DNA from 2 places in the Pseudoalteromonas sp. XMcav1-K genome. Region 1 is predicted to be linked to the other one. Evidence: riboswitches for the same ligand, from Rfam matches in the RefSeq annotation. Region 1 holds a riboswitch; the other holds the start of a gene.

Region 1 (16,025 bases):
GCAGATATCACGGCGAAGGCATGCTAGAACCGCTAGAAAATGAGGCAAAACGATACTACTTTGGTGAGTTAATATTGGCTTTTGATGGCTTAGTCGTTGAAATTGACAAACAAAAGAACGCGTAAAGTGAGTTGTCATAGAAATGACCTGTCACCCAATGGCTAAATGGTTTAAAATAAAAGCACTTTCATAGACAGTGCGAATTCATGCCAAAAAAAGATCCTTATTTAGACCGCGAACAACAAAAGTACGATAATCCAGTACCGAGTCGAGAGTTTATTCTTGATCACATCAGCAACCGAACTAAACCTGCAAATTTTGCCGATTTATGCGGCGAGCTTAATGTATTTGAAGAAGAGCGCCAAATTGCGCTAAAACGTCGTTTACGCGCAATGGAGCGTGACGGGCAGTTACTTTTTAATAAGCTAAAATGCTACTGCATTCCAGATAAAGTCGGTTTAGTAAAAGGTAAGGTTATTGGTCATCGCGAAGGGTTTGGCTTTTTAGAGCTGGATGAAGGCGGTAAAGATTGGTTTATTCCAAAACACCAAATGGAGCAAGTGCTGCATGGTGATCGTGTTTTAGCAAAACCTGCTAACATGGGTAAAAATGGCAAATGCGATGCGCGTATTGTGCGTGTACTTGAGGGCGATAGAGCGCCGATTATTGGCCGTTTTTTCCGTGAGCACGGCATGGCCGTTGTGGTAGCGGAAGATCCTCGCATTAGCCAAGATATTATGATTTTGCCGGGCTTTGAAGGTGATGCGAAGCACAATCAAATGGTGCAAATCGAAATCACTCAGCGCCCAAGTAAACGTATGAATGCGCTTGGTAAAGTGATTGATGTACTTGGTGAACATATGGCTCCAGGTATGGAGATTGAAGTTGCGCTACGTAATCACGACATTCCAAATCAATGGCCAAAAGACCTTGAGCAGCAAATTGCTGGCCTAACCGACGAAGTGCTTGAAAAAGACAAAGAAGGGCGCATCGATTTACGTCATTTACCATTGGTGACTATTGATGGGGAAGACGCCCGTGACTTTGATGATGCGGTATTCTGCGAAGCGAAAAAGTCAGGTGGTTGGCGTTTGTGGGTCGCGATTGCCGATGTATCGCACTATGTTAGCAAAAACAGCCCATTAGATCGTGAAGCAATTCAACGTGGTAACTCGGTGTACTTCCCGTCAGAAGTTATTCCAATGTTGCCAAAAGTGCTGTCTAACGGGTTATGTAGTTTAAATCCGAAAGTAGACCGCCTGTGTATGGTGGCTGAAATGACGGTATCACAAACGGGTAAATTGTCAGGCTATCGTTTTTACCAAGCCGTGATGAATTCGCACGCACGCTTAACTTACACCAAAGTGGGTGAGTTATTGGGTGGCGATGAAAATGCATTAGGTAAAGAAAATGCAGCGCTTGTGCCGCATATTCGCGAATTACACTTAATGTATAAAACGCTGAAAGCAGCGCGTTTAGAGCGCGGCGCTATTGAGTTTGAAACCAAAGAGCCGAAATTTATTTTTAACGCGCAGCGTAAAATCGAATCAATTGTGGCACTTAGCCGCAACGATGCACATAAATTGATCGAAGAGTGCATGATTTTAGCGAACGTTGCCGCCGCCAAGTTATTAGAAAAACACGAAGCGCCAGCGCTTTACCGTGTGCATGATGAGCCTGATCCTGAAAAGCTAATGAACTTTAGCCAGTTTTTAGGTGAGTTGGGTATTGAAGTAACTATGCCGCAAGAGCCAACGCCAAAAGAAGTGGGCGAGTTATTTGACCGATTAGAAAAGCGCCCTGAAATTGAGCTTATTCAAACCATGTTGTTACGCTCAATGAAGCAAGCGGTGTATCAGGCTGATAATATTGGCCACTTTGGCTTGGCGTTAAAAGCCTATGCGCACTTTACTTCGCCAATTCGCCGTTACCCTGATTTAGTTGTGCACCGCGCAATTAAAGCCGTTATTAAAGAGCAGGGGCAAAAAACATCGGGTGAATATGCCTATATTCAAGATGAGGTCGATCAGCTAGGCGAGCAATGCTCAATGACTGAACGCCGCGCAGACGATGCCACCCGTGAAGTGGCTGATTGGCTTAAGTGCGAATTTATGCAAGACCGCGTAGGCGAAGTATTCAGTGGTGTGATTTCATCGGTGACAAACTTTGGCTTATTTGTGCGCTTAAACGACTTATATATCGACGGTATGGTGCATGTTACGTCACTTGGCAACGACTACTATCATTTCGACGGTAAAAAGCATTGTTTAATAGGTGAAAATAGCCGCAAAGTATTCCGTATGGGTGATGCTATTGATGTGCAAGTAGCCTCTGTTAGCCTTGATGATCGCCGCATTAATTTAACGCTAGGTGAAGAAGTAGGGCAAGACCGCTATTCACGTCGTCGTGCCCAAAAAGCTGTAAATGAAGCGAGCAGTGTGCGCGACCAGCTACGTGCAGGTGCGATTCCTGAAAAAGGCAAAGGTAAGGGCAAACCAAAACCTGCGGGTAAATCATCAGGTAAGCCGACCAAGAAAAGCAAAGCAGGTAAAAAGTCTGCTAGCAAAACCAAATCAAAAGCTTCGGCTGCTAAAAAGCGTCCGGGTAAAAATGCAAGAAAACGTGCTAAGAGCTAATTAAATGAGTAACGAATTAATTTTTGGCTTTCACTCAGTGGAAGCAATTTTAAATAAAGAACCAGAGCGCTTTATCGAAATTTATGCGCTAAAAGGCCGCGAAGATAAACGCCTTAATCCAATTATTAACTTAGCGCGTCAATTCGGTGTGTCTATCCAATTTATGCAGCGTAAAGCACTCGATGATAAAGCCAAAGGTGAACAGCATCAGGGGATTATTGCCCGCGTAAAAGAGGGTAAAAAGTACAACGAGAAAGATCTCGACCAGATCATTGCCAATAGCGATACGCCATTTTTATTAGTACTTGATGGCGTAACTGACCCGCATAACTTAGGTGCGTGTTTACGTAATGCTGATGCCGCAGGTGTAGATGCGATTATTGTACCGAAAGATAAATCAGCCAAACTGAATGGTACCGCGCGTAAAGTTGCCTGTGGTGCGGCAGAAACGGTTCCTTTAGTGCAGGTAACAAACCTTGCTCGCACCCTGCGTGATATTAAAGAAATGGGTGTTTGGGTTGTTGGTACTGCTGGCGAAACAGATGTTGAAGTATTTGATGCTAAGCTAACAGGCCCAATGGCAATTGTAATGGGCGCAGAAGGCTCAGGTATGCGTCGCTTAACCCGTGAGCACTGCGATGAGCTGGTTAAAATTCCAATGGTCGGTACAGTTTCAAGCTTAAATGTATCGGTGGCAACGGGTATTTGTTTGTTTGAAGTACTGCGCCAACGACGCGCGTAAATACAGTTTACTCGCTTGGTAAAAAGGTCGCTTAGCGGCCTTTTTTTGTTATTAAACAGTGACCTTTTTAAGATAACAGTCTATATATTTTAAAGTTGAACTTTAAGCCATGGAACTGTTTATGTCACTGCACCAATTAATTTATCAAAGTAGAGAGTCGCGAAAGCTAACAAATCAAGATTTTACGGATTTGCTGGTGGTTGCTCGTCGTAATAATGGCAATCAGCATATAACAGGCTGTTTGTTTTACAACGGTGGTTGGCTGTTACAGGTGTTGGAAGGAGAGCATGCTCAACTTAGTTCACTTTATGAAAAAATAATGAAGGATGACAGACATCAGGACTGTAATTTAATGTACTTCGAGCCTGCAGATAAACGCGTGTTTTCTAAATGGAACATGGGAATGATTAATTTGGAAGTAGAAAAAGACAGTAAATATTCAGAACTTAAGAGAGAAATGGAACATTTTTCATCTGGTAGCGTAGCAATTCCACTTGCAATCAAGTTATTACGTATTTTTTCGAATGATTTTGAACCAAAATCAATTTGAGCTAGAAACGTTTTCATATCACTAATAAAAAGCCGCGTAATTGCGGCTTTTTAAATTAATACTTAGCTATTTCGTTAATCTTCTAGGTAAACAATTTCACCTAAGTTAAGTGATTCAAGTTCCGCTTTAATTTTTGCCACATCACCCACAATAACCCATGTCATTTGGTCTTGTTTGATAAGGCCTTTAGCTTGTTGTTTCACGTCACTAAGTGTGGTGCTTTTTACTTTTGAACCATATTGCTCAAGGTCAGATACATCTTTGCCTCGCTTATATGCGCTTGATAGCGAGCCAAGTAACGACCACTTTTTCTCGTAACGACCTGGTAGTTTAGCAACCTTGTTACTGACAACTTTATTTAGCTCTTCGTCAGTGGCTGGTTTTTTACCAGTGTAGTTTTCTAGTTCTTTTAAGATCTCTTGAATCGACTCTTTGGTTTTGTCGGTTTGCACTGGCGCATAAACAAAGAACGGAGACTGCCCTTTATAGTCAAGTAATGCAGAGCGAGCACCGTATGACCAACCTTTATCTTCACGCAGATTCATATTAATACGTGACGTAAATGAACCGCCAATAATGGTGTTCATAATATCCAGCTTAATATCTTGATCAGTGGCTAAACTATTGCGATCCGGGCCAAGTAAACCGGCAACAATCAGTGATTGTGGCGTATCTGGCTTGTCGATTACATATACTTTAGCTGTTTGTGCCGGTGTTACCTGCGTTAGGCTTACCGCTGGTTTTGCAGTATTTGGCGCCTTCCAGTCAGCCAACGTAGTATTTAGTGTTGTGGTTAGCTCATCCATTGAAATATCGCCAACCACAACTAAGCGTGCGTTATCAGGGCGTAACCAAGTGTTTTTGTAATTAACTAAGTCGTCACGAGTGAAACTGTTAACGGTTGCTGCGTAACCCGAGCCTGTTAAAGGTTGCGAATATGCGTGATTTTCGCCGTATAAACGTGGTGGCAGTTCACGCAATGCATTGCTCATTGGTGTTGATTTTTCTTTTTTGATGCCGTCAATCGTGAGTTTACGAATACGCTCAATATCTTGCTCGTTAAATGCAGGGTTAAGTATCGCTTGTGAAAATAACTCAGCACTGCGCTGCCAATTCACTTTTAATGCACTTAAACTAACATCAGCGTTATCTAAACTTGCACCTGAATAAAGTGACGCGCCAATTTTTTCAAGTTCTGCAGCCAGCTCTAAGCTTGATAATTCATTGGTGCCTTCGCGCAGCATTTTCATTGTAAAGAGTGCAAGGCCAGCTTTATCGTCGGTAGTTGATGAGAAGCCACCGTCAAAATTAAGTTCCATATTGATACTTGGCGTGTCAGAACGCTGTGCCAATACAACTTCTAAACCATTGTTTAAGCGCGCAGTTTGTACTTCAGGTAGCTTGAGTTCAGGTAATGAATCAACGCTTGGTACTTTACTTCTATCTGCGCCTGTTTGGTTGTGTGAAAGCTTTTCAAACGGTTCGATTGTTAGTACAAAATCACCATCAGTTAACCATTTTTTACCTGCTTGTTGAATATCAGCAGGGGTTGCGGCGTTTTGAATCGCCTCTTGTTTTTTATAGAAAACAGGGTCGCCGTGGTAAACCATGCCTGATGCTAGAATGTCTGACTTGCCACCAAAACCACCAACGCCTTCAACATTTTTTACCCAGCTTGCCGCATTTGAGAATTTAATACGGTTTAGTTCTTCGTTTGTAGGGCCTTCATCCAGTAGTTTCGCAAGTTCTTCATCAATAATCGCTTCTACTTCGTTTAAGTTTGCACCCGGTAGCGTATCAACACCAATCATAATTTGACCCGCCATAGTGCGAGTGTAGTTAAAGGCAAATGCCATTGATGCTTTTTGCTCTTGATAGACTAGGCGCTTATAAAGGCGACTGTTTTTTCCACCGGCAAGTACATCTGCAAGCAGTGATAAATACTCGCTATCAGCGGTACCTTTTTCAGCGGTATTCCATACTTTAACAATACGAGGACTCGGCACGCGGTCTTGCATTGTCATACGTTTAGTGCCAGTACGCTTAGCCACCCATGCATCAATTTGTGCAACTGGCTTACCTGGTTTGATGTCGCCAAAGTACTTGTTAACTTTTTCTTTTGCGGTTGCCACGTCAATGTCACCAGCAAGCACTAGTACGGCATTGTTAGGGCCATAATAATCTTTAAACCACTGGTGCACATCATCAAGTGACGCCGCATTTAAATCTTCCATTGAGCCGATGACAGACCACGAGTAAGGGTGACCTTTCGGGAATGTATTTTCCGCTACCGCTCCCCACATTTTGCCATAAGGGCGCGCTTCACCTTGGCGTTTTTCATTTTGTACGACACCGCGCTGTTCATCGAGTTTTTCTTGGGTAATGGCGCCAAGTAAGTGACCCATGCGATCAGATTCCATCCAAAGCGCCATATCTAATGCTGTGGTTGGTACGTTTTGGAAGTAGTTTGTACGGTCGTTGTTTGTAGTACCGTTTTGTTCAGTTGCACCGGCTTTTTCGAATGGACCAAAATACTCATCGTTATAGTTTTCAGTACCGTTAAACATTAAGTGTTCGAATAAATGGGCAAAACCAGTTTTGCCTAATTTTTCATGCTTTGAGCCAACGTTATACCAAACGTTTACAGCGACAATCGGTGCTTTTCGGTCTGTGTGAACAATAACTTTTAAGCCATTATCCAGTGTAAAAGAGTCATAACTTACGTCAACACTCGGTAAGTTAATTGCAGTGCTTGTTGATTGCGCTTGAGTCGAGGATGAGCTTGTACTGTTACAGCCTGAAAGTGCTAAAGATACAGCGACGGTAAGTGCCGTTAAAGTGAGTTTTTGCATTAATACTATCCTTAGAAAATTAGAGTACGTTGCACTGAGATGTGTGGAGTTATTTTACTTTTGATGCTGCGGACTCTAATAGCAAACGCCAAGCGCTGTTAGTTGTTAAGAAAACTAATTATCACGCCCTGATTTATTCCATTAAAGACAACGGCATTACGCTACAGTAACAACTTAGGTCAATATGCCTTTAGCTATAAAACACTAAGCGAAATTGAATTGCAAGGCTATGATTTAACAGATGTAAACAGCTTGGAAACAAAATAGAGCAGACAGCAGATATAACTAGCGTGCTTAAACTAAACTTTCAACAAGGGACTGAGTCTTGGTATAATAGTAAATTCACTGTCGCTTTGAGAATGATGTATGTTCAAGTTTATTGTTAAATTACACCCAGAAATATCGATTAAAAGTAAATCGGTTCGCAAACGTTTTACCAAGCTTTTAGCATCGAATGTTAAAAACATGGTTATTCGCGTTCATGAAGATGCGAAAGTAATTCAAAACTGGGACAACATCGTAGTGATGTGTAAAAGCCAAGATGAAGAGATTCGCCTTGGTTTAATCGATACCCTAAAGCGCGTGCCGGGTATTGTGCAATTTATTGAAGTACAAGAAACCACATTTGAATCTTTAGATGATATTTATCAAGTTGCACTTGAGCTTAACAAAGAGCGTTTAAAAGGCAAAACCTTCTGCGTACGTTGTAAACGTCAAGGTAAGCATGACTTCACCTCAAGCGACGTAGAGCGTTACGTTGGTGGTGGTTTAAATCAGAATGTTGAAGGTGCACAGGTAAAACTGCAAAAACCTGAAATTACGGTAAAAGTAGAAGTTAAAAATGAATTTGCTTACGTCGTCAAAGAAACGCATTTAGGTTTAGGTGGCTTTCCGCTTCCGACTCAAGAAGATGTATTAAGCTTAATGTCGGGCGGTTTTGACTCGGGTGTTGCAAGCTACTTAATGATGCGTAAAGGCGCACGTACTCACTTCTTATTCTTTAATCTTGGTGGTGCAACACACGAGATTGGCGTTAAGCAAGCAAGTTACTATTTGTGGAAACAATTTAGCTCAACGCACCGTGTAAAGTTTATTAAAGTAGACTTTGAACCGGTTGTTGCTGAAATTCTAGAAAACATCGAAAACAGCCAAATGGGTGTGGTACTTAAACGTATGATGATGCGTGCTGGTAGTGCAATTGCGCAAAAGCTGGGCATTGATGCGTTAGTTACAGGTGAAAGTCTAGGCCAGGTATCGAGCCAAACTTTAGCAAACTTAAATGTGATTGATCGCGTAACAGAAACGCTAATTTTACGCCCGCTTATTCAACACGATAAGCAAGAAATCATCGATATTGCTCGTAGCATAGGTACTTCTGAAATGGCTGAAGCCATGCCTGAGTTCTGTGGCGTTATTTCAAAAAAGCCAACGGTAAAAGCTAAGCTTGATAAGATCATTGCAGAAGAAGAAAACTTCGATTTTGATGTGCTTGATACGGTTGTAAATAATGCGCGTATTATGTGCATTAAAGAGATTGAAGCGGAAACTAAAGAAGAAGTTAAAGAAGCTGAATCGGCAGCTGAATTACCAAAAGGCGCGATCGTAATTGATATTCGTTCGCCGGAAGAAGAAGACAACGATCCGTTAGAGCTTGATGGTATTGAAGTTAAACACTTACCGTTTTATAAGTTAGCAACACAGTTTGGTGATTTACCAAAAGGTGAAGACTATTACCTCTATTGTAAAAAGGGCGTAATGAGCCAATTACAAGCGCTGATCTTACATGAAGAAGGCTACACTAACGTTAAGGTGTACCGTCCTGAATAAGCGCTAAAAAGCGAGAGTTAAATGGGGTTGAATAGCAATATTCAGCCCCTTTTTTATGGATGTAACCACAGATACTGTCGATTTCGCTTTGCTGCTGTTTAAATACGTCGCGATTCATTGAAGAGTAGTTTTGCGAAGTTGCGCGCATTACCCAGTAGGCACTGTCAAGCGCGCTACTAAGTGATATTTCCACCCCTTCTTTATTAGCAATAAACACCGCTTCATTGATCAAACCGATAATTTCGCTGGCATATTGTGGTGCGATAAGCGCGCCGTTTTTAACTTGATATACTGCAGTTAAAGGGTTTATCGCAATATTAATAATCAGTTTTTGCCACAGTAATGCGTTAATGTTTTGCTCTATGGTGATATTTGGTATGGCTGTTAAAAGATGCTCGATTGTTGGTGTTTTTTCGGTGTTAGCGTTTAATGCGCCAATAAAACTAGCGCCAAAGCCAGTGTGTGCTATCGCAAAATCTGCATGCTTAAGTGCAGCCATGCTGGTGGTTAAGAAAAACAGATTCTGTGTCGTGAGCGCTTGGTTAATTTCCGTCAAGTTGGGCATGCCATTATGGCTCAATATCACGGTGGCGCCGGTGCTTATTTTATTTTGCAGTTGAGCTAAAACGTTGGCGACTTGGTAAGACTTGGTTGGAATAAAGAGGTTATCGATAGAGTCTATTTGATCAATCGTTACGGTTTCGAGCGAGAATGTTTCAACCGACTGGTCAAGCGCTGTAACCGTTATGTGCGCTGAGTTTTTGGTTTTACTGCGTACAATCAGTTTGATATCAAATGCTGTGCGCAGCAATCGGGCGAACAATAAACCAATGGCGCCGTGGCCAACAATATACAGCTTAGGCTTGTTCACTTTCTTTCGCTTTTGAATAGCGTTTATGCCATATAGCACTGATGATTAAGTAACTAAGAATACCTGCAACATCAGCAACAAAGTCAGCAAATGAAGCTTGGCGATGAGGAAGCATACCTTGCACGTATTCCACACCAGCACCATACGCTGCCAAAATTACAATATATAACCAGAACGGCGCTTTTACCGCGCGTTTTAAAAAGCCTGTTAACACAAAAAACACAGCGAAGTGAGCAATCTTATCGATGTGCGAGATGCTAACTAGCGATGACTTTACTTCTTTAAAAAAGAGCAGGCTGCAGGCAATAATAAATACAATAAACAATGCCTGATAAATACGTCGGCTCACACAAAACTTCCTCAAAATCACGAATTTCGAGTATAACAAATAGCATTGCGTGAAAATATGAAAAATTTGTAAGTTTAATTATGCGCTTTATAATACCAACCCAATTAAAAAGCTAATCATGCTTGCAGCTAAATTTATCGGTGTAGAGTGGCTACATAAATTAAATTCTGCCTTGTTAGCATTTCATTTATCCAGCGCTATATCTGATCACATATTTAACAGAATTGGTATAATCGCACCATTAGCACATAACGGAGATAACTATGCCTTCATTTGATATCGTTTCTGAAGTGGAAATGACTGAAGCAAAAAACGCGGTTGATAATTCAAATCGTGAATTAGATACGCGTTACGATTTTAGAGGTGTTGAAGCCTCATTTGAATTTGGTAAAGAGATTATCACGATGAAAGCTGATTCAGATTTTCAGCTTAATCAGATGTTTGATATTTTAGCGGCAAAAGCAGTAAAGCGCGGCTTAGATGTTAAAAGCTTTGAAGTAAAAGATGTGGTTCACACGGGTAAAACGTATTCTCAGCAAGTGTTTATCAAGCAGGGCATAGAAAAAGACATTGCCAAAAAAATTGTGAAGCTGATTAAAGACTCAAAAGTAAAAGTACAAGCTGCGATTCAAGGTGAAGAAGTGCGCGTAACAGGTAAAAAACGCGATGACTTACAAGCTATTATGCAACTCGTTCGCGAAGCTGAATTAGGGCAACCGTTCCAGTTTAAAAACTTCCGCGATTAATCGGTGGGTTTTCAAAATCACCAATTATTTTGGTGATGTAAATTAAAAAAAGAGCCACAAATGTGGCTCTTTCTTTATGGTGTAATCTTAACTTCGTCTGCGTAAGCTAATTAGGGTGAGAAGCCCTAACATTGCAAATAAACTACCGCTTGAAGAACTTGATGTTGCTTCAGTAGTTGGAGGAGCAATGTTTTTAACAGTTACTTGAACACTTGCTGTGCTCGTTAGTAATTGGTCGCTCACTGTAACTTCAAATGTAAGTACTTGATCGCTATCAACGCTAGGTGCTGTGAAAACTAAGTTTGCCTCATCTGTACTGGTTAAATTCACTGCCGGACCACTGGTTTGTTTCCAGTTGTAATAAAGTTCATCACCATCTGGGTCGCTCGATTCTGCGGTTAACGTGACCGTTGCACCTTCATTTACTGATAAATCATTACCGATTGTAACTACCGGTGCTTGATTTGAACGCTTGATATCAATTGAAATATGAACACCTGAAGAGCCCTTACCGTCAGATACCGACACAAATAACTTAATAGCGGTATCACTTACTACATCTGGTGCTGTAAAACTGAGAGTGTTGCTGGCATTACCTGCTAAATCAATTGCAGGGCCTGAGATTTGTTGCCACTCATAGGTTAGTGCATCGCCGTCTTCATCTGTCGCGGAGACGGAAATAGTCACTAGCTCATTAGCTAATACTGATTGAGGTGCATCAATTTCGACAACTGGAAGCTTATTTACATTGATAACGTTTACAGTGATGTATGCGGTTGTACTACCTTTGCCATCATCTGCTGTGAGCGAGAATGTTAAGCTTTCGTCTGCTTGCACTTGCGGTGCGGTAAAGCTTAGGTTTGCACTTGTGCTATCTGCAATTGCCACTTCAGTACCTGATATTTGCTGCCAAGCTAGCGTGATAGGATCGTTATCAGCATCGCTTACAGTTGCGCTTAGCGCCACAGCTTCGCCTTCGGTAACATAATGAGTGGTTTCAAGTTGAATAATCGGTAGTAGGTTGTTGTCTACCGTATCTTCAACTTCAAGGTAATCAAGATAATGTGAAATCAGCGCAGACTTACTGCCAGCAGATAAGTGACTTAGTGAGCAAGTATTCACAATTAGTTTGCTGTTATTGATAGCACCTTGAATGCCACACGGGCCAAACTCATTTTTCCATTTACCTTCAATGTCATCATAAAACACACCTTTCGCGTTAAGAAAGGTTGTTGCATTTTGTTGTGTAATAAACTCAGAGCTTGGCGGTGAGATGCTATCCTCAGCAATGATAGTTTGGCTCACGGTTTGCCCATTATTAAGCGCGATACTTTCCACTTGCTCTACACGAACATCGGTGTTGGTTACCGTTAAATCGAGTGTATTGCTAAGTTCAGGCGATAGGCTAAGGACATTTTCACCGGCAATAATAAGCTTGCTGTTAAAGCGCGAGTAGTTATCAATAAATGATACTTCTTCACTGGTTGCTTTACGGTCACGGCCGAATGCTTGCAGTGTGCCATCGTCGAGTCTATTCCAAGGCGTGCGAGACTCACCAAAATCGACAGAGACAAATTTAAAGTTGGTGCTGGTTAGCGGGAATAAAAAGTCTGAATAGTAAACAGGCAAGGTCAAGCTATCGTAAACTTGTTTTGTTTCCGCATTTAATGAGTGATCTAAATGAAAGTGCACTGCTGAAGATTCACCGTTGTATGCGAATACTTTCAAGTATTCAGCGCTTTTATAACCTTCTGCGGTAACGGCATTAATCTGCAAGTTTAGTTGGCCATTCTCAGTAATAAGCTCTGCAAAATTCACGTCAAACGGTGCGGATAGTGTTTTTTTAAGTTCACCGTTAATTAACAATTCAACATGATCAACTTGAGATAAGTCGTCACTGCTAATGGTTGCTTGTGCATTGTGCGCAATCAGTGATTTATCGCTAATAGAACCGACTGAAATAGTCGCAATGCTAGGGTATACTTGTGCATTAAATGTAGCGGCATTGCCATCGGTATTGAGGTTTTGAATGTCTACGCCTGTATGTTTTGCGGCATAGTTTTTACTCGCTGGCAGGGTTTGAGGTGAAAAGCTATCACCCGTAGTAAATACATCGTTTTCATCAGCGTAGGCCGCAACTAGCTCAATTTCATTTAAATTATCAGCTTGAATGAGGCGAATAAGTTTGTTGTCAGAGTAGCTATTATCGTTGGCAAAGTAGCCCCAGCTATTGAGCTCTGAATTTATATGCCAAATATTTAAACCTTCAGCGTTTAAGTTTAAGTCGTTACCGCTTCTATCACGGTATTGCACAATAAAGTACTCGTCGTACTTATTGGTGGCACTTGTATCGCTGCGTAAAATAAGCGCATCTTGGTTAGTTGATGTGGCTGAAAGTTGATAGTTGGTATCTGAAGTTGATGCAAACTGCGGCGTCAGCCAGCCAAGTGCAAATTTACTAAATGCACTGTGATCTGAACTGTTATTATCCATCATATCCATGCCGCCTGTACCACCACGCGGACCAATGCTGTCATCGTAATCGTAGTAATCAGGCAGGCCAAGTGCATGGCCGGTTTCATGAATAAGTACAAGCGGTGAAAATGCTTGCCCTTCCGAATAGGCCAGCCATTGCCAAGAAATTGTGCTGATGGTTTTACCATCGACGGTAAATGAATTGTCGCCAAAACCTGAGAAAGTACCCCACCAAAGGCTTGCCCATTCGCCAGGAGGGCCGGTCCAAATCACCGCAACATAATCGATGTCGCCGTCGCCGTCGTTATCGTATTGGCTAAAGTCATGGCCAAGCGCATCGTGGTGTTCAATTGCTTCTTTGATGATTTGCTGCTTTACCTGTGCAGCGTTGGTACCATCGTCAAGCGGACGGTTGTACTCGGTTTTATACCAATCAAGTACATTACCTTGAATATCAAGTTTGTTATATGACGAACGCTGGTAAAATGCACGGTGGCTTTCAAACGGGAAACTGCTGGCGTTGCCCTCACCAAATATTTTACTGTTAATTGCGCTTTGAGAGTTGCTTTCATTGTGTAAGTAATCGGGAAATTCAACTAGCAGCACCAACATTTTAGGAGTGCCTAAACTCGGAAAATACCCTTCAAATGGGTTTGCTTCATCTGCTTTATTTTGCATTGTTCGCAGTTGCGGCAAATGGTGTAAACGCTGGTGGTTACCATATGATTTTGCTTGCAAAGCGCGCTGGCTAAACGTTTTTTCGGCTTTATAGCGTTTTAGCTGCTCTTGCGTGGGCGGTTGTAATGCACTTACGTGTAGAGTCAAAAATGCACTACAGGCAAGAAGTACCTTAGTTAACTGTTTCATAGTTGAATCCGTTACAAATCTATTGTCACTGTGTGAGTAATAAAGTTTACTCCTAAATGACCTTTTATAGAAACAATAAGGGAACAGTTTACCAGCTGTTTTTAGCGGTTTAGACTTCTAAAATTGACATTTTCACTTATCCCCTCCACAATACGCGCCTAAATTAATAGCCTATTGGTGCCGTTAAACTTTTGGTCTTTCGCTTCAGTAAAATAGCGGGTCAAACATAACAACGGATAATCGGGAAGTTGGTGCATAAGTCTTTGCCTTATTAAGTCCAACGCTGCCCCCGCAACGGTGATGTATTTTGTATTAAATAAAATGCTCAGCCCGGAGACCGGCCAATTGGTTTCTTAAAACGATTAACATTGTGCGGTGGGCACAAGGGGATAATATGTATCACAAATCTAAGTTAGGTTTGGCGCTTAGCCTTGCCTTGTCTTCTTCATTCGTTGCAGCTAACACAACTGACACTCAAACAGAGCATGATATTGAAACCATTGTTGTTACCGCGAATAAGCTTGAGCAATCAATTGACCAAACTCTGGCAAGCGTGCAAGTTATTGACCGTGCGCAAATTGAGCAATTAAATGTGCGTGATGTGTTAAGTGTGTTAGAAACGCAAGCGGGCATTCAAGTAAACCGTAATGGTGGGCAAGGGCAAAATGCGAGCCTATTTGTACGTGGCTTAGAATCTCGTTACTCGCTTATTTTAATTGATGGTGTGCGGGTAGGCTCAGCAACCTTAGGTTATAAAAGCTTATCAACTTTGCCATTAAATTCAGTTGAGCGTATTGAAGTAGTAAAAGGCTCTCGCGCAGCACAATATGGTTCTGATGCGTTAGCGGGTGTTATTAATATTATTACGCGTCAATCACAAGGCCACAGTATTGCATTAACGACAGGCTCTAATAGTTATGCGAGCTTAGAAGGTACGTCACGTTTTACTACGGAATACGTGGATATTGCGCTTAATGCAGGTTATGAGCGTACAGAAGGATTTGACGTATTAGAAAATGATGCAACAAACTTTGCCGATCCAGATAAAGACGGTTACGACAACTTAAACCTAGGGCTAAACCTTACTCATAATAATGCGTTGTTAGGTCAATTAGGTTTTATTGCTCAGTATTCAACGGGCGAAGTGGAGTTTGATAATTATTTTGATTATCAAGAGTCTTCATTAGATAAAACCGAATATGAAAACTACCATGTAAATGCTAATTGGTTTAAACAGTTAGGTGACTTTAGCCATAAAGTAGATGTTGCGTTTAGCCAAGATCAAGATGATACGTTTGGCACTAAACCAACTAGCCGCTTTGCAACAGAGCGTGTACAGCTAGATTATTTATCGACATATCAGTTATCTGAGCAAATCGACTTTAATGGCGGCTTAAACTGGCATCAAGACAAGATTGATACAACGAGCAGCTATGATGAGAAAAGTCGCAATGCTTATGCTGCATTTGTTGGCGCGTATTACGATGACGGCAACTTTTTAGCTAATGTGGCTGTGCGTCATGATGATTATGATGAAGTAGGTTCTGAGCAAACGTATAACATTGCGGGTGGTATTTACCTACATCAAGACGCAGTACTGCGTGTAAGTCAAAGCTCTGGCTTTAAAGCACCTACGTTCAACGATTTATACTACCCTGGTTCAGGTAACCCAGAGCTTGAAGCTGAAACATCAATTAACCGTGAGCTTGGCTTACGTATTGATTTTGATAGCCTAAGTGTGGATGTTGCGGCATTTCGTAACGAGCTAACCAATAAAATTGCGTGGGCACCAGCACCAACAGCGGATAACCCATATCGTTGGTCACCATTTAATATTGCTGAAGCACGTTATGAAGGCGTAGAGCTAACCACTAATTTTGCATTTTACGGTTTTGATAACACGCTTAATGTAAGCTATATCGACGCGCAGAAAGTGGATAGCTCACCGATCGCAGTTGAAAAATATAGTGACTTGCCATTTGTTGCAAAAGAAAATGTACGTTACAGCATCGCTAAGCAGTGGCAAGATTTAGATATTAATTTAAGTGTTGCGTATCAATCTGAGCAAAAATCGACGCTGATTACTAAAATCCCATCGCGCATTGTGTGG
Region 2 (16,025 bases), on a different contig from region 1:
CAGTAAACAAGTACCAAACAAGTATGTTGTAGTATTTAACTCAGTACCAAAAAGTCTAGCGAGTGGCGGTATCGCTGAACAAGCTAAAGAAAATGTCGACAAAATTCGTGGTAAATATGGCGTTAATGCCAATAAATTGTTTGGTAATACCCTAAACGGCGCACAGTATACGCTGTCGAAAGGTCAGCTAAAACAGTTATTAAAAGAAGATCTTGTTCAATTTATCGAGCCTGAGCAAATCATCTCGGTTGACCCAATCGTATCTAGCAATGCAAACCAATCAAATGCGATTTGGGGTTTAGATCGCATTGATCAGCGTGATTTACCATTGGATAGCAACTATTCATACAACTTTGATGGTTCTGGTGTGACTGCTTACGTAATTGATACTGGTGTTCGTAATACTCACAACGAGTTTGGTAACCGTGCAAGCAGTGGTTGGGACTTTGTAGATAATGACTCGGATGCATCTGACTGTAATGGTCATGGTACGCACGTAGCTGGCACCATTGGTGGTCAAAACTATGGTGTTGCAAAGAACGTTAACATTGTCGGTGTTCGCGTATTAGGCTGTAACGGTTCTGGCAGTACGTCGGGCGTTATTGATGGTATTAACTGGGTGAAAAACAACGCTAGCGGCCCGTCGGTTGCGAACATGAGTTTAGGTGGCGGGGCATCATCGGCAATTGACCAAGCGGTTGAGGCGGCGGTGGCTTCGGGCGTAAGCTTTGTGGTTGCAGCGGGTAATGATAACAGCAATGCCTGTAACTATTCTCCTGCACGTGCAACAACGGCGATTACTGTTGGCTCGACTACGTCAAGTGATAGTCGTTCAAGTTTCTCAAACTATGGCACATGCTTAGATATTTATGCGCCGGGTTCGAGTATCAAATCAGCGTGGTATAACTCAGACTCATCTGAAAATACTATCAGTGGTACATCAATGGCATCACCGCATGTTGCGGGTGTGGTGGCACTTTATCTTGATGAAGACAATAGCTTAACGCCAGCGCAAATCGACAGTAAACTCTCAGCTGGTGCTAGCAAAAACAAAGTATCGGATGCTAAATCGGGTTCACCTAACGAGCTGTTATATGCACTTGAAGGCACAGTCGACCCAGAGCCGCCGGTTGTAACAGAATTGATTAAAGATCAAGCCGTATCGGCTGCAGGTGCTGCGGGCAGTGAAACCAGCTATTTTGTTGACGTGCCAGCGGGGCAATCGAGTTTATCTATTTCACTTTCAGGTGGTCAGGGTGATGCAGATCTCTATGTGAAACAAGGCTCAGCTGCCACTACAGGTAATTATGATTGTCGCCCATATAAAAACGGCAATAACGAAAGTTGTGAGTTTAACACCCCAGCGGCTGGCAAATATTACGTGATGCTTCAAGGTTACTCTGCATATTCAGGCGCAAGTTTAGTCGCTACGTATAGTGCTGATGGTGGTTGTACGGATTGCCTAGATAACGGCGTACCGATGGCAAACTTATCGGGCGATGCCAACAGTCAAGTATTCTTCAAAATTGAAGTACCAGCAAACCAAACACTTACGGTAACCACAGCGGATGGTAGCGGCGACGTAGATCTGTACGTGAAAAAAGGTGCTCAACCAACGACAACCGATTATGAATGTCGTCCTTATCGCTGGGGCAATAATGAGTCATGTAGTTTAAGCAGTGGTGCAACGGGTGGAACTTACCACATCTTACTTAACGCTTACTCTGCGTACGCAGGCGTTACGCTAACAGCAAGTTATTAAACATTAAGTTCTCTGAAGTTAAGCCAGCGTATTCGCTGGCTTTTTTATGAGCTGACGTTTCAGATGAAGACACTGTAATTGGTTTGTGTTTATCGGAGTATGTGAAATAAATAGTTGTTTATATTGTAATTAGCCTTATACCTTGCCAGTATAATTCTTTTCAAATTAACACGTTACTGTATGGATGCAGATGCTACCGCTTATTAAAAACGCAAAAGCGCCAACACTTGGCTGGGTGATTATCATGATGTTGCTCTTTCTCATTCCCACTATTTTATATATTGAAAGCGGCGCTATTCCTGCGGGGCGAAGCGGTGAGGCAATTTTACGAGAAGAGTCTCCGGTATCATTTTGGTTCCATATAATTGGTGCGAATACGATTTGGCTATTTATGCTTTATCTTTATATAAAAGCACGTAAAAAATCGTAGATTTAAATCATCTCAACTTGCCAATAAAGGCGATTAGGGTTACCGTTTTGTACCTGTTTTGGTTTTTATGGTTCAGGCGTGTTAGCTTGATAAAAATGTGACCACTTCTTTAAAACTGATAGCGTGTATATTGAGTGCCATGTGCTTGTTGGCTATGCCATGCCAAGCAAAAATGGTGAGCATTGCTATCGGCGAATATCCGCCTTATTCAAGTCGTGCCAAAGGCGAGTTTAATTTCGTACCTGCGGTTATTCGCGCCGCATTTCAAACACAAGGTTATCGCGTAAAATTTAGTTATTTCCCGTGGGGACGCAGTTTTGTAGAAGTGCAAAAAGGTCATTTCGATGTCGCTGCCTATTGGTTTTGTACCGAGGAAAAACAACAAGAATTTTATTGCAGTGAAGCACTTTACACCGAAACGACCTACCTTTTTTACAATACCAAAAAGCCGCTGGTGGATTGGCAAAACATTGATGATTTGGCAGGCAAGTTAATTGGCGTTACAACTGGCTATAGCTATACCAATGAATTATTAGCCGCCGGAAAAGAATCAAAGCTCACACTCGATTGGGCGAATACCGATAAACAAAATTTAGCGCGATTAATAAAAGGTCGGATTGATGCTTTTCCAATGTCGCTTATTCCCGCTAACTACATGTTGAAAAGAGAGTTTTCTAAACGTCAACGTAAGCGACTAGCCTATCGCAAAAAACCGCTGCGCAGCGACACCACCCATTTACTGTTTAAAAAAGATCGCGAAGCGTCATCCGAGTATCTAAACGCATTTAATAAAGGCTTGGCTGAAATAAAACGAAATGGGGTTTTTGATAAGTTAGTCAGTCAATTGCCGTCAAACAGCAAACAATCAACTGACAAACAGGGTATGAATTAAACGCTATTTATTGCTGTTTGTTATTTAAGCGCGCATTGCGCCCTTAAATAATAAAACATCACAGTTTAGTTCGTTGCAACGAGAGTTGTTGGCTTGGTAGATGGCATATAATCTTGCCACCATGCATGTGTATTTGCCGCTTGTCCGAGCTGTTGAATTTCACCCACTATTGGCGTGTTTAAACTAACAGCATGCTGTGTTGCTTGGGTTAAGATCCGCTCTAGTGGTTCGTACCATGCGTGGAACGCTAAGTCGAATGTGCCATTATGGATTGGCGTCATTATTTTGCCGTTTAAATCAAGGTGCGCTTGCAGACTTTGCTCTGGTGTCATGTGCACATCTGGCCAATCTTTATCGTAGGCTCCGGTTTCAATAAAGGTCATATCAAATGGGCCATAGCGCTCGCCAATGTCTTTAAAGCCAGAGAAATAACCGGAGTCACCGCTAAAATATAAGGTTTTAGCGTTAGCCGAAATTACCCAAGAACCCCATAAGCTTTTGTTGCCATCATTCAGTGCTCTGCCTGAAAAATGCTTAGTGGGTGTGAAGGCAATAAAACCGTGTGTCGTTGCTAACTCTTGCCACCAATCAAACTCTTTTACTTTTGTTGGGCTGATCCCCCATTTTGCTAAATCACCCGCAACACCCATCGGCACTAAAAATTGTTTAGTTTTATCTGCAAGCAGCTTCACACTGTGTTTATCGAGATGATCGTAATGATTATGGGAAATTAGCACCTTATCGATAGGAGGAAGCGCTTCTATCGAAATTGGTGTTGGGTGAAAACGTTTTGGCCCCATAAATGTAAAGGGTGATGCGCGCTCTGCAAATACAGGGTCGAGTAGCCAAAATTCACCATATACTTTAAGCAAAATAGATGAGTGACCAAGTTTTACAATATGGATCTCGTTATTGTCAAGTAATTCAAGCTGTTCGCGCGAAACGGAGTTCATCGGTAGTGACTGCTCTGGTATTGCATTGGGCTTTTTCTCCGTAAAGTAACGAACGAAAATACCGGCAACTTTGCGCAAACTATTTGGCGCCATGGTGTCGGCGTTATAGAACTTACCGTTTTTGTATAGGCTTTGATTGGGCGCTTTTTTCGTGCCCTCAGTTGCTAAGTTATTGTTCACAGTGCAGGCTCCAATAAATAAAATAATGAGTAAAAGGCTTAACCACTTAATCGTTTTCATCGAGTTTCTCTAAAAATGTAAACTACACGGTGTAGTTTTTCATTAAATGATAAAAAAGTAAACTGTGTAGTGCAGTATTTTTTAATTAAGTTTAAAATGAGCGAGACTGTTAATGAGAAAACTATGAAATTATCTGAGCAAAAACGCGTTCATATTCTGGATGCTGCAGAGCAGCTGTTTTTTGAAAATGGGGTAGCGAATACCAGTATGGATGAAGTGGCTAAAACGGCTGCGGTATCTAAACGTACTGTGTACAACCATTTTGAAACAAAAGATGCGCTTTTTTACGCCATTATTGAACGCATGATGGAGCAACTTAATGATATTAAAACAGTTATATTTGATGAAAATAAGTCGCTCAAAGAACAGCTTTTAACTATCGCAGAGCATGAAGTTTCGTTGTTTCGTTCCGACAATTTTTTACGTGTTGCTAAAATCGCTTTTTTGCAAATGTTGCAAGTGCCCGAATTTGCTAAACAACTGAGCGCCAATTCAATTGGCTGTATGACGTATTTAGAACAGTTTTTAACTGATGCAGTGTCAGCACATAAAATGCAGGTTGATGACAACGAACTCGCGGCGAAGCAGTTTGTTTATCAGCTGAAATCTCATATCTTTTATCCACGCTTATACGGTTTCGATGTGCCCAGTGAACAACAAGAAGCCTATTTAATTGAACAAACCGTCGAACTGTTTTTAGCGCGTTATGGTTCTTTCTAGACAATATTTATGCGATTTTTTAGCTAAATAAACCTTTTATTAATGCTGATATCAAAAAAAGATAAATAGACGCTAATCCAATTTCAATTCTGTTGCATATAATCGTTAGTAGTTAATTAAGAGAAGTCATACGTGTCATTAGGTCGCCCTCGCAAGGAAAAAGCACATCCGCAACAGCAGCAATACTTAAAATCAGTGATCGCCGCGCTGCAAGCTGAGCCCGAAAAACTCAATATCATTAAGCAGAATATTGCGCATTATCAAAGCCAAGCATATTTAAAACGCGGTTTTTTGCGTGCACTGGAGCGAATGGAATGGCTTTTTGAAGCAAACCTAACCATTGATGAGTTTTGCCAACAAATAATGGCAGATGATTACATTGGTAACCGCATAAGGCGTTACCCATTAATCTTTAAAGGGGTATTAGATAAGGCGTAAATACGAATAGTATTTGGGCATCAAGGTTATCCCCAGAAATGGTGTGTAAGTCTGTTTAAAAGTGCTACTTTTTAAATGCAATCAAGGTACTAAGGAACGTCATACTTTTGTCACAAAGCATAACGTTTCCTCATTATAAATTATGGTTGTTCTAAATTTGGCCGTTTACATATTGCCAAGTTTTACCATCATGGCGGTATACATTTTTAAGTTAAGCGCCATTTGCTCTGGTGTTAAATACTCGTGCTCAGAATGACCTGTGTATTTTTTGCCTGGCATAGATGGACCAAACGACACAGCGTTATCAAATAGCTTAGCATTAGTGCCTCCACCAATCGAAACAAAGCTTGCATCTTCATCGCCAGTAAAATGCTTAAAGATATCTAAAAGCGCTTCAGCGTGCGGTGCATCATCAAGCAGCATTGGCGTGCCAATATGAATTTCCACATTGTTTAAAGTCACATTGTTGTTAGCTTGCCAATTGTTAAGCGCGGTATCAATTTGTGATTTTAATAGCGCCTCTGTTTTGCCAACTGGGCGACGTAAATTAACCGATAATCTAAGCCCCTCTTCGCTGCGTTTTAGCAGTGTTGGTGCGACAGTCATTGGCCCCATAAAATCGTGACGGTAGGCAATATCACCAAATTTCGCGCCGTATAAATCAAGGCCGATAAGTTGATTAATAAATTCAATGGCCTGACCATCGCTGTTATTTTCTAAATCAATACCTTTGAATACTTCTGCCAAGTGAGCGATGGCATTGTGTCCTGCTTCTGGCTCAGATGAGTGCGCTGATTCCCCTTTAACACTAACAAGCACGCTATCGCCTTTTGTCGTAAGTGTTACTTGCACATCTTTCAGTGCATTTATGTTTTGCTTAAGTATGTTAAGCGCTTGCGCATCCGCATTATGCAGCACCACACTGGCATCTTCAGGTATTTGGCTTACAAATGCACCGCCTTTTAATTCGCTAACATAAACACCGGTTTGTGGTGATGAACCTGTAAATGTCGGGGCAATTAAGCTCCAGCCTTTTTCGGCAACCACCACTGGGTAAGATGCATCAATAGTTATTGCATACTTTGGCTGCTGGTAGGTTTTCATAAAGCGCTTTAGTGGTTCCCAGTCTGATTCTTCAGCAAGGTACACCATCAGTTCAATACGATTGTTTAGCGTAACATTATTATCTTTTAGCGCTTTCATGGCATAAAGTGCTGTTGAAATTGCGCCTTTGTCGTCTTCGGTACCACGGCCAATTAATTTACCTGGCTCTGAGGTGCTATCAAGTACAAATGGACTTTGCTGCCATTTTGTTGGGTCTGCCGGTTGCACATCGCCATGGGTCACTATGGTTACTTTGTCTTGTTGCTCACCCATGCCAATTAATGCGGTGTGCCCAAAATCTTGATAATCAAAACCAAGCTCCGCCGCTTTAATTTTTAATAGCGATTTAAAGCCAATAAAGTCCGGATTTTGCGGTGTATCGATGTCTTTGTTATTAACGGTTGGAAACGACACCATATTGGCTAACGTATGTATTTGCGCATTTTGGTATTCTGCTACGGCGTATTTTGCCAACTCATCGGTTGATGGGCTAACAGATGCAAACGCATGGCTTGCCAGTAACGCGGCGCATGGAAGAAGAGCGAATTTCAAGGGAGCACTCCAAGGTAATTAAAGGTGAAATAAGTCCCAAGTGTAACACCACTGAACACTAAAAAAAGGGTTTTACGGTCAGCTCGATTTATGTTTTTGATGATTTATAAAACTGGTAAATATGCGCTGAAATAATTCGTCGATGTCGGGTCGCTCTTGGGTGTGTTCAAACAAGCTGGTATGCACATCGGCTATTGCACGGTCATCTTGCTGATGATGTTCGTAACATAAATTTACAGGTGCAACTAAGGTTGGCATATTTGCATTTACTAAAATGCAGGCCTGCGCCAACACAATTTTACCACCGCCTTTTTTTAGTAATACACGCTGGGCTGTGCCGACGATTTTCTTACTTTTAATATTAAGATTGTAATCACCATCGCAATAGCTGCCGGGGGTGGTGTGGGTTTCAACCTTAATATTAAACTGCTCAAAAAAAGAAGATAAAATAGCGCAAAAGTCTTTGTATGCGTTTGGAATCGAGTAGGGAATATGTTCTTCTAACACATACATATAAGATACATTAATTACCCCTTCACATTGTGGCACAGGGGCGCCACCAGTTTTGCGGGCGTGTAGTTGCCAACCGGTTTTCTTTAGCTTTGATTCGAGCGCTTCAGTTTTTTGCCATTTATTACCTGACGGTAAAACCAAAGTTGGCTTATCGCTTTGCCAAAGTAACAGTGCTTGGTTTAAATTGCCGTTTTGAAGTTGGCTAATTAATTCATTTTCTTTTTCAAAAACTGCTTCAACTGAGATTTGCTTGAAACGAAGTACTTTGGCTTTTACTTTTGACATTACTAATTAAAAATTAACTTTTTGCTTAGCATACCGCAGTTTGTAATTTTTGGCAGTGCCTCGTTATATCAACAAACAAAAAGTTTTAATAAGAATAATGTCTTAGCTTGATTTAACAATGCTAGCTGACATATATTTGCGTTGTAATTAGGTGACTATTGTTTTTTTATAAACAATGTTTAAACGGGAATCCAGTTAAAATCTGGAGCTGCCCCCGCAACGGTAACTGTGAGCGACAACCACCACTGTCTGGTTATGATGGGAAGGTGCTGTCAAAGCGATGATCAGGAGCCCGGAGACCGGCCTAGTTCACTCGAGTACTGCGGTGGGCGGTGAGCAACGAGAACACAATCGCTTTTATATCAATTACAGTAATGTGTGGTCGCGAACATGGATCATCTAATTACCTGAATGATATTGTTATTCCTTGCTGTAACAAGCAAAGGCGTGTGCCTTGTATCTTGTCATTTCCCGTCGCATTAGTTCTAGTATGCGGAAACATTATAATGACAGATCGTTCAAGTTTATTTACCCCAATTAAAGTACAGCAATTCTCGTTGCTGATTTATGCGTTGTTAGCGCTATTGATGATAGCCACCCGCCCGTATCATTTTGCGTCTGCGCTCCATTTGCCAAGTGCCAGTACAGCAATTTTCTTTATTTTAGGTTTGCTGGCATCTAAGCACCGTACTTTTGCCGTATTTGTGGTACTAAGTGTGTCGATTGATTTAACCAGCAGCTATTATCGCGGTGATTTTGGCGATTGTATTACGCGTTCATACCCATTTTTATTTGTTGGCTACTATGTGCTGTGGTGGGCGGGTCATAAAAGTTTGCAACTAAAGCTTGATGAAACAAAGTTTGCGGTTGCAGCAAAAACGGCAATGGCACTGGTTAACTTATGGCTTGCAAGCTCAATTGCATTTTTAACCTCAAACGCGAGCTATTATTGGCTATCAGGTAAATTTAGCGATATGTCGTTAAGTATTTACTCAGAGCGTGTAGCACAGTATTACGCGCCATATGTTACTAGCCCATTTGGCTACGTGGCGATTGCGTTGGCATTGTACCTTGCCTGTTATTACTTAAAACCACACACCAGCATTTTAAAAACAACCCATCATGGCCGTTAATTCTCCGGTATTTTGCCCTGCACTTGTAATTAGTGCGCCAAATTCGGGGGCGGGCAAAACCACAGTAACCGCCGCTATGGCACGCTATTTTACCAATATGGGCAAAACGGTTCAGGTATTTAAAACTGGGCCCGATTTTATTGATCCCATGATTTTAGAAGCGGCATCAAACCGTCCTGTATATCAATTGGATCTGTGGATGGTGGGTGAAAGTGAATGTCAGCGCATGCTTTACCAAGCAGCTATCGTTGCAGATCTTATTTTGATTGAAGGCGTAATGGGGCTGTTTGATGGCACACCAAATACTGCCGATTTAAGCGACCTATTTGGTATTCCGATTTTGGCGGTGATTGATGGCTCAGCCATGGCACAAAGTTTTGGTGCCTTGGTTCATGGCTTAGTAAATTACCAACCAAGCCTTAATTTTTACGGTGTGATAGCCAATAAGATCGCAGGTAAAGGACATGGCGAAATGGTTTTGCAATCCATAAACGAAAAGGCATTAACGCAAGACTATTTTTTACGAAATTCCCATATTAGTTTGCCTGAGCGCCACCTTGGTATTATGCAAGCAGGTGAGTTACAAAATATCGACGTGTATTTAGAACAAGCCGCACAGCAATTTGCTAACTCACACTTTAATCAACTACCCAAAGATGTGGTGTTTTGGCCCTCAAAAGAGGGAGATGATGCAAAGCAATACGCAGATTTTAAACGTGCTAAACCACTTAAAGGGCAACGTATTTTGGTTGCCAAAGACAATGCATTTTCGTTTTTGTATCGTGCCAATTTGGCTATGTTGGCAGATTTTGGCGCAGAGCTAAGCTACATTTCGCCATTACAGGATAAAACCTTGCCAGAGGGAGATGCGCTCTATATTCCAGGTGGGTACCCTGAGCTTTATGCGCAGCAATTAAGCCAAAATAATGCGTTTAAACAAGCCGTAAAACAGTTTGCTAAAAGCAATAAACCGGTCTTAGCGGAGTGTGGCGGTATGCTCTACTTATTGGATGAATTAATAAGTGAAAACACACACTTCACTATGTGTGGCGTGTTAAACGGCAAAGCCACAATGAATAAAACTCTCTCTAGCATTGGTCAACAATATGTCGATTTAAGTGCTGTTTATCCAAATATTGCTGCACCTTGTGAAGTGCGAGGGCACAGCTTTCATTATTCTAGCGCCGAAATTAACCTTACCGCTTTAGCGTATTCACAGTTTTACCCGCGTCACACGCAAGCTGAGGCAATTTATGCATGTGACAAAATACTCGCATCTTATATGCATTGGTATTTTCCTAGCAATATGGCGTTTTTTGTTACGTTTTTTAATGGAGAAGTAACACGGGATGAGTAATTTCAAAACAGCAAAATGGCCTGAGCGCATAATTTGTTTAACGGAAGAAACCACAGAAGCACTTTATTTAATGGGCGAGCAACACCGTATTGTTGGCATCTCTGCTTATACTGTGCGCCCCGAAAGAGCCAAACGTGAAAAGCCTAAAGTCTCGGCGTTTGTTAGCGCTCGCATTGATAAAATTATGTCGTTAGAGCCCGATCTAGTATTGGCGTTTTCTGATCTTCAAGCTGATATTGTGCGTGATTTAATAAAGCAAGGCGTCAATGTGCACTGTTTTAATCACCGCAGTATTCAAGAGGTGTTGCAAATGATCCGAACGCTGTCGGCATTGATTGGCGAGCCACAAAAAGGCGAAAAACTAGTTAACCAATTGGTGGATAATCTAAACACGATTAAAGCAAGTGCAGCTCAGCTTACAGTAAAACCTAATGTGTATTTTGAAGAGTGGTTTGATCCACTTATTACTGGCATTACTTGGGTCAGTGAATTGGTAGAAATCGCCGGTGGCATTGATTGTTACAATGAATTTGCCAGTGAAAGCCTTGCCAAAAATCGCATTATTAAAGACCCATGCGACGTAATCGAAAAAGCGCCAGATATTATTTTTGCAGCCTGGTGTGGTCGCCCTTTTGTGCCTGAGAAAATGTTATCGCGCGACGGCTGGCAAACCATTCCAGCAGTGATAAACAAGCATGTTTATGAAATTAATTCGAGCGATATTCTACAGCCAGGTCCGGCCGCGTTAACGGATGGCATAAATCAAATTCATCGTATTATTAAAAACTGGAGCACACAGCACTCAACTTAATTTTTAGTATCTGGCATGTATTTAGCAACTTAGCTTTGTATTCACGTTTTTTCGGTTTTAAACACGAAAAACGCCTAATAAAAGTGCAACCTTGCACTAAAAGGATGCAAAGATGACAGTGTACGAAGTAAATTTTGATGGGTTGGTTGGTCCAACCCATAACTACAGCGGCTTATCGTTTGGTAACGTCGCATCTAAAAATCACGCAAAGCAAATCGCCAATCCGAAAAAAGCGGCGCTACAAGGCCTTGAAAAAATGCTGGCGATGACAAGGCTTGGCTTTAAGCAGGGTATTTTACCGCCTCAGGTTCGCCCAGATACTTACACATTACGAAAATTAGGTTTTTCAGGTAGCGATAAAGACGTAATTATAAAAGCAGCCAAACACGCGCCGCAGTTTTTAAAAGCCTGTTATTCGGCGTCTTCAATGTGGTCGGCAAATGCGGCAACAGTATCGAACAGTTTGGATTGTGACGATGGCAAAGTGCACTTCACTCCCGCCAATTTAAGTAACAAACTACACCGCGCCATAGAAGCTGAGCAAACAAGCCGTACCTTTAAAGCCATTTTTAATAATGCACAGTATTTTACCCATCATGAGCCACTACCACATCATCCATTATTGGGAGATGAAGGAGCGGCAAATCACACTCGCTTATCCAATTCACATAACGAAAAAGGGTTATCGCTCTTTGTTTATGGTGAAGATGCGTTATCAGCTATCAAACCAAAGATTTACCCTGCAAGGCAAACCTTAGCTGCTAGCGAGGCCGTTGCTCGCGCACATGGTTTGAGCGAAGCAAATTGCTTATTTGTGCAGCAAAATCCCAATGTGATCGATCAAGGGGTATTTCATAATGATGTAATTGCAATTGGTAACGAAAATGTGCTGCTTTACCATGAAATGGCATTTTATCAATCCGCACGTGCGGTTGATGCTATAAACACAAAATACCAAGGTGATAAGCTACTGCATTTAATTGAAGTCAGTAGCGATTATGTGAGTGTTGAAGATGCAGTTTCAAGCTACATTTTTAACAGCCAGTTAATTACATTACCAAACGGCACTATGGCCATTGTTGCCCCCAATGAATGCCAAAATAACGATAAAGTGGCGACCTATCTTGCGACCCTTTGCGAGGCAAATAATCCTATTTCTAAGGTGATTTATTTTGACTTGCAACAAAGTATGAAAAACGGTGGTGGCCCAGCGTGTTTGCGCCTTCGCGTGCCTCTAAATGAGTTGGAATTAAGCGCCGTTGCCCCAGAATGTTTAATGGATGAAGCGAAATACTTTACCCTAACAGCATGGGTTGAAAAGCATTATCGAGATGCGATTTCAGAAGATGATTTAGCCGACCCAAGCTTACTTGTAGAAAGCCAAACAGCCCTTGACGAACTAAGCCAAATTTTAAAGCTAGGTTCAATTTACCCATTTCAAATGGACTGAACGTGAGAAGACACAAAAAGGCGAGGGTAACCTCGCCTTTTTTTTGCACTAAATAGTTAGTATCGACATTATCCTGTATTTCGCATACCGGTCGCAATACCTGCCATGGTGACCATAAGCACTTGCTCGCTTTCAGGGTGCTCAGGCTTATTGCGTAAGCGTTTTAACGCCTCAATTTGTAACAAGTGCAGAGGCACTAAGTAAGGCTGACGTAACCTAAATGAGCTTAAGTTCCAAGGATCACTCTCAAGTGTGTGAGCTTGGTTGAGTAACGTCAGTACAGCTTGTTCATCTTGTTGTAATTGGGTTCGCAGTTGTTCCCCTAAATCTTGTAGCTCAGGTTCAACAAGGGCTGCATCATACAGTGCTGATAGCTCTGGATCGGACTTTAAATACACCATTTCAGTCAATGAAATACGGGCTTTAAAGTACGGCCAGTTTTCTAGCATTTCGTTCATCAGCGCGGCATTTTCTTGATAAAACGCTTTAATCGCCTGGCCTAGGCCTAACCAACTTGGTAAGACTAAACGGTTTTGGCTCCACGCAAATATCCATGGAATAGCACGCAGCGATTCAATACCACCATCTGAGCGGCGCTTGCTTGGGCGCGAGCCAAGTGGCAACGATGATAACTCCTGCTCTGGCGTTGCTTGGCGGAAATAGCGCACAAAATTTGGTTCTTCGCGAATATAACTGCGGTAAATCTCACAACTAAGCGATGCCATGTTGTTCATAAGCTCTCGCCATGACGCCGGTGGCACAGGTTGTGGGTGAATTAAGCTTTCTAAAATCGCACTGGCATACAGGTGTAAACTGCGTACAGCAAGGTTTGGCAAACCAAACTTATAGCGAATAGTTTCACCTTGCTCGGTGACACGTAAGCCACCATCGAGTGTGCCCGGCGGCTGTGATGCAATTGCATCGTGCGCAGGGCCGCCCCCACGACCAATGGTACCACCACGGCCATGGAATAATTTTAGCTCGACCTCAAATTGTTTAAATACTTGCACCAGTGCTTCTTGCGCTTGGTATTGCGCCCATGTGGCCGCTAACACGCCTGCATCTTTTGCCGAATCACTGTAGCCAATCATTACATATTGCTGCTTTTTACAGCGCGTTAAATATTGCTCTATGTTTAGCAAGTCGCCCATCACTTTTGGCGCGTTGTTTAAATCATCCAATGTTTCAAAGAGCGGTGCAATGGGCATATCCCAATTAAAACTTGTAGCTTTCATTAACAGGTTTACCGCCAGTACATCGCTCACTTTGCTCGCCATTGAGATAATATAAATACCCAGCACTTCACGCGGTTGCTTTGCTACCATGGCAAAGGTGTCGAGTACTTCTTGGGTGTTTTCACTCCAAGTGACATTCGGTAATAACGGGCGTGGGTTATTTATTTCGCCGAGTAAGAACTCAACACGGCGTGTTTCATCCCAAGTATTGTAGTCGCCTAAATTGAGCGCGCTAACAATTTCGCCAATGGCTTCATCGTGGCGTTCACTGTGCTGGCGAATGTCCATTTTTACCAGTGAAATACCGAAACATTGCACCTTGCGAATTAAGTCGAGCACTTGTGAATTAGCAACGCGGGTAAGACCGACTGCTAATAAGCTATTGCGGCATGCTTTTAATGGTGTAAGTAAATCTTCTGAAGATGAAATTGCACCTTTAGTTTTGCCATCACGTAGCAGTGTAATTGATTCTTTAAGTTCGCTAATTAACTGTGTGATCACCGCACGATACGGGCCAATATTATTAATATCGGCTTCAATTAAATCATCGGTTGCTTTGTGCATCGATAATTCTAAATAAAGAGATTCAAAGTCAGTTAAGTAGAGCTCTGCGGCAATTAATCGCGCTTGTAAAATGGCTTGTTTACTGAGTTTGGCTGTAACAAAGGGGTTGCCGTCTCTATCGCCTGCCATCCAGCTGGCCATGGTAATAGGCACTATATCTTCAGCCAGCGGCTCCCCAATCAGGGTTTGTGAAAGCTCATCTAATTCGCGTACAAATTGTGGTACCGCATGCCATAAACTATCGGTAATGGCATGTAAGCCCCAGCGTGATTCGTCAAGTGGTGTGGGGCGCTGCTGCCTAATTTCATTGGTATGCCATGCTTGTTCAATGATTTCTTGCACGCGTTCGCTCAGTGGCGCTTCACCTTTACTGAGTTCATCGGCCACTTCGTTGTATTTATGAATAAAGGTGCGGCGGTTAACTTCTGTTGGGTGCGCAGTTAGCACCAACTCAATATGTAGTTTTTTAAGCGCTTGTTTAAACGCGTTTGCATCAATACCGGTTAATTTTTTCGACAGTGAATCAAGCGGGTGCGGCAAATCAAGCTCTGCTAAGCCTTGCTCACTGGTGGTGTGTTGTTGCTCTGCCACATTAGCGAGGTTTAAAAACTGGCTAAATGCACGAGCATGAATTAATAAATCTTGCTCGCTAGTATTTGCAAAAATTGTTTGTAGGTCTTCAACCGCATGGTTTTCACCTGCCACAATGCGCTTGCCTAAAAGGCGTACCTCTTCAATTTTATCAACCCAACCATCGCCTTTGTCTTCGGCAATTGTTTGGCCAAGTACTTCACCTAACGCACGCACATTATTTGATATGGTTTCTAACATAACTTCCTCATTCCCCAATACAAAGCATCACCACCTGCGTTGTTGTTTTGAGATGCAGGTTGTATTTTATGTATTTATAAGACAAAAATTAGTCTATGCGCGCAGTTAAATAAACGCTAATATATATTTTTATAAATATGTATAAATAAAAATCTATACCTTATGCGGCTACCCTCAGTTAGGCAGTTACAGCTTTTAAAAGCGCTCGAGCAACACAAAAGTATTTCTTTGGTGGCGCAGCAGTTACATGTATCGCAGCCCTCGGTATCGATTCAGTTAAAGCAATTAAGCGAAACGGTGGATATGCCGGTGTATCGCCAGTATGGCAAAACCATTGTGCTTACCGATGCAGGAAAAGCGCTACTAACATGCGCCAATGAGGTATTTACTAGCTTTCATAATTTGTCGGTATCGATTGATGAGCTTAAAAGCGTGACATCGGGCTCGCTTAATTTATGTGTAGTTTCAACTGCTAAGTATTTCTTGCCATTGATTTTAGGGGCGTTTTGTAAAAAACACCCAAAAGTCGATATCAATTTAAAAATAGGTAACCGCCAAGAAGTAAAAGAGCGCATAGAAGCCAACGAAGATGATTTTTACTTTTTTAGTCAGTGCCCTGAGCGCCCCGAAATTATTAAAACACCGTTACTCGATAACGAACTGGTGGTAATTGCTCCGGCAAGGCATGAATTGCATTTACAACAAGAAGTCAGCCTAAACCGTTTATCGCATTACCCATTTATAATGCGTGAAAA

What was found. Region 1 has a riboswitch for cobalamin ahead of ACHSBP_RS00960 (TonB-dependent receptor domain-containing protein). Riboswitches for the same ligand answer to the same signal wherever they lie in the genome.
Region 2: it holds a riboswitch for cobalamin, as region 1 does, so the genes downstream of both, ACHSBP_RS00730 (hypothetical protein) here and ACHSBP_RS00960 (TonB-dependent receptor domain-containing protein) in region 1, are expected to answer to the same signal.

Annotation. Positions count from the first base shown of each region.
Region 1 is NZ_JBIPJE010000018.1:28,003-44,027, forward strand. Features, by position in the region: gene ACHSBP_RS00910 (ribonuclease Z) at 1-125, shown strand, start outside; gene rnr (ribonuclease R) at 207-2,636, shown strand; gene rlmB (23S rRNA (guanosine(2251)-2'-O)-methyltransferase RlmB) at 2,641-3,378, shown strand; gene ACHSBP_RS00925 (BLUF domain-containing protein) at 3,500-3,928, shown strand; gene ACHSBP_RS00930 (pitrilysin family protein) at 4,003-6,780, opposite strand; gene thiI (tRNA uracil 4-sulfurtransferase ThiI) at 7,147-8,607, shown strand; gene ACHSBP_RS00940 (ketopantoate reductase family protein) at 8,585-9,478, opposite strand; gene ACHSBP_RS00945 (VanZ family protein) at 9,465-9,827, opposite strand; gene ACHSBP_RS00950 (YajQ family cyclic di-GMP-binding protein) at 10,091-10,573, shown strand; gene ACHSBP_RS00955 (M6 family metalloprotease domain-containing protein) at 10,661-13,915, opposite strand; cobalamin riboswitch at 14,078-14,276, shown strand; gene ACHSBP_RS00960 (TonB-dependent receptor domain-containing protein) at 14,310-16,025, shown strand, end outside.
Region 2 is NZ_JBIPJE010000017.1:573-16,597, reverse strand. Features, by position in the region: gene ACHSBP_RS00770 (S8 family peptidase) at 1-1,762, shown strand, start outside; gene ACHSBP_RS00765 (hypothetical protein) at 1,953-2,192, shown strand; gene ACHSBP_RS00760 (substrate-binding periplasmic protein) at 2,290-3,084, shown strand; gene ACHSBP_RS00755 (MBL fold metallo-hydrolase) at 3,150-4,277, opposite strand; gene ACHSBP_RS00750 (TetR/AcrR family transcriptional regulator) at 4,401-4,997, shown strand; gene ACHSBP_RS00745 (hypothetical protein) at 5,130-5,435, shown strand; gene ACHSBP_RS00740 (dipeptidase) at 5,601-7,091, opposite strand; gene ACHSBP_RS00735 (lipoate--protein ligase A) at 7,170-7,889, opposite strand; cobalamin riboswitch at 8,022-8,212, shown strand; gene ACHSBP_RS00730 (hypothetical protein) at 8,396-9,022, shown strand; gene ACHSBP_RS00725 (cobyrinate a,c-diamide synthase) at 9,012-10,379, shown strand; gene ACHSBP_RS00720 (cobalamin-binding protein) at 10,372-11,190, shown strand; gene astB (N-succinylarginine dihydrolase) at 11,303-12,640, shown strand; gene ppc (phosphoenolpyruvate carboxylase) at 12,709-15,270, opposite strand; gene ACHSBP_RS00705 (LysR substrate-binding domain-containing protein) at 15,433-16,025, shown strand, end outside.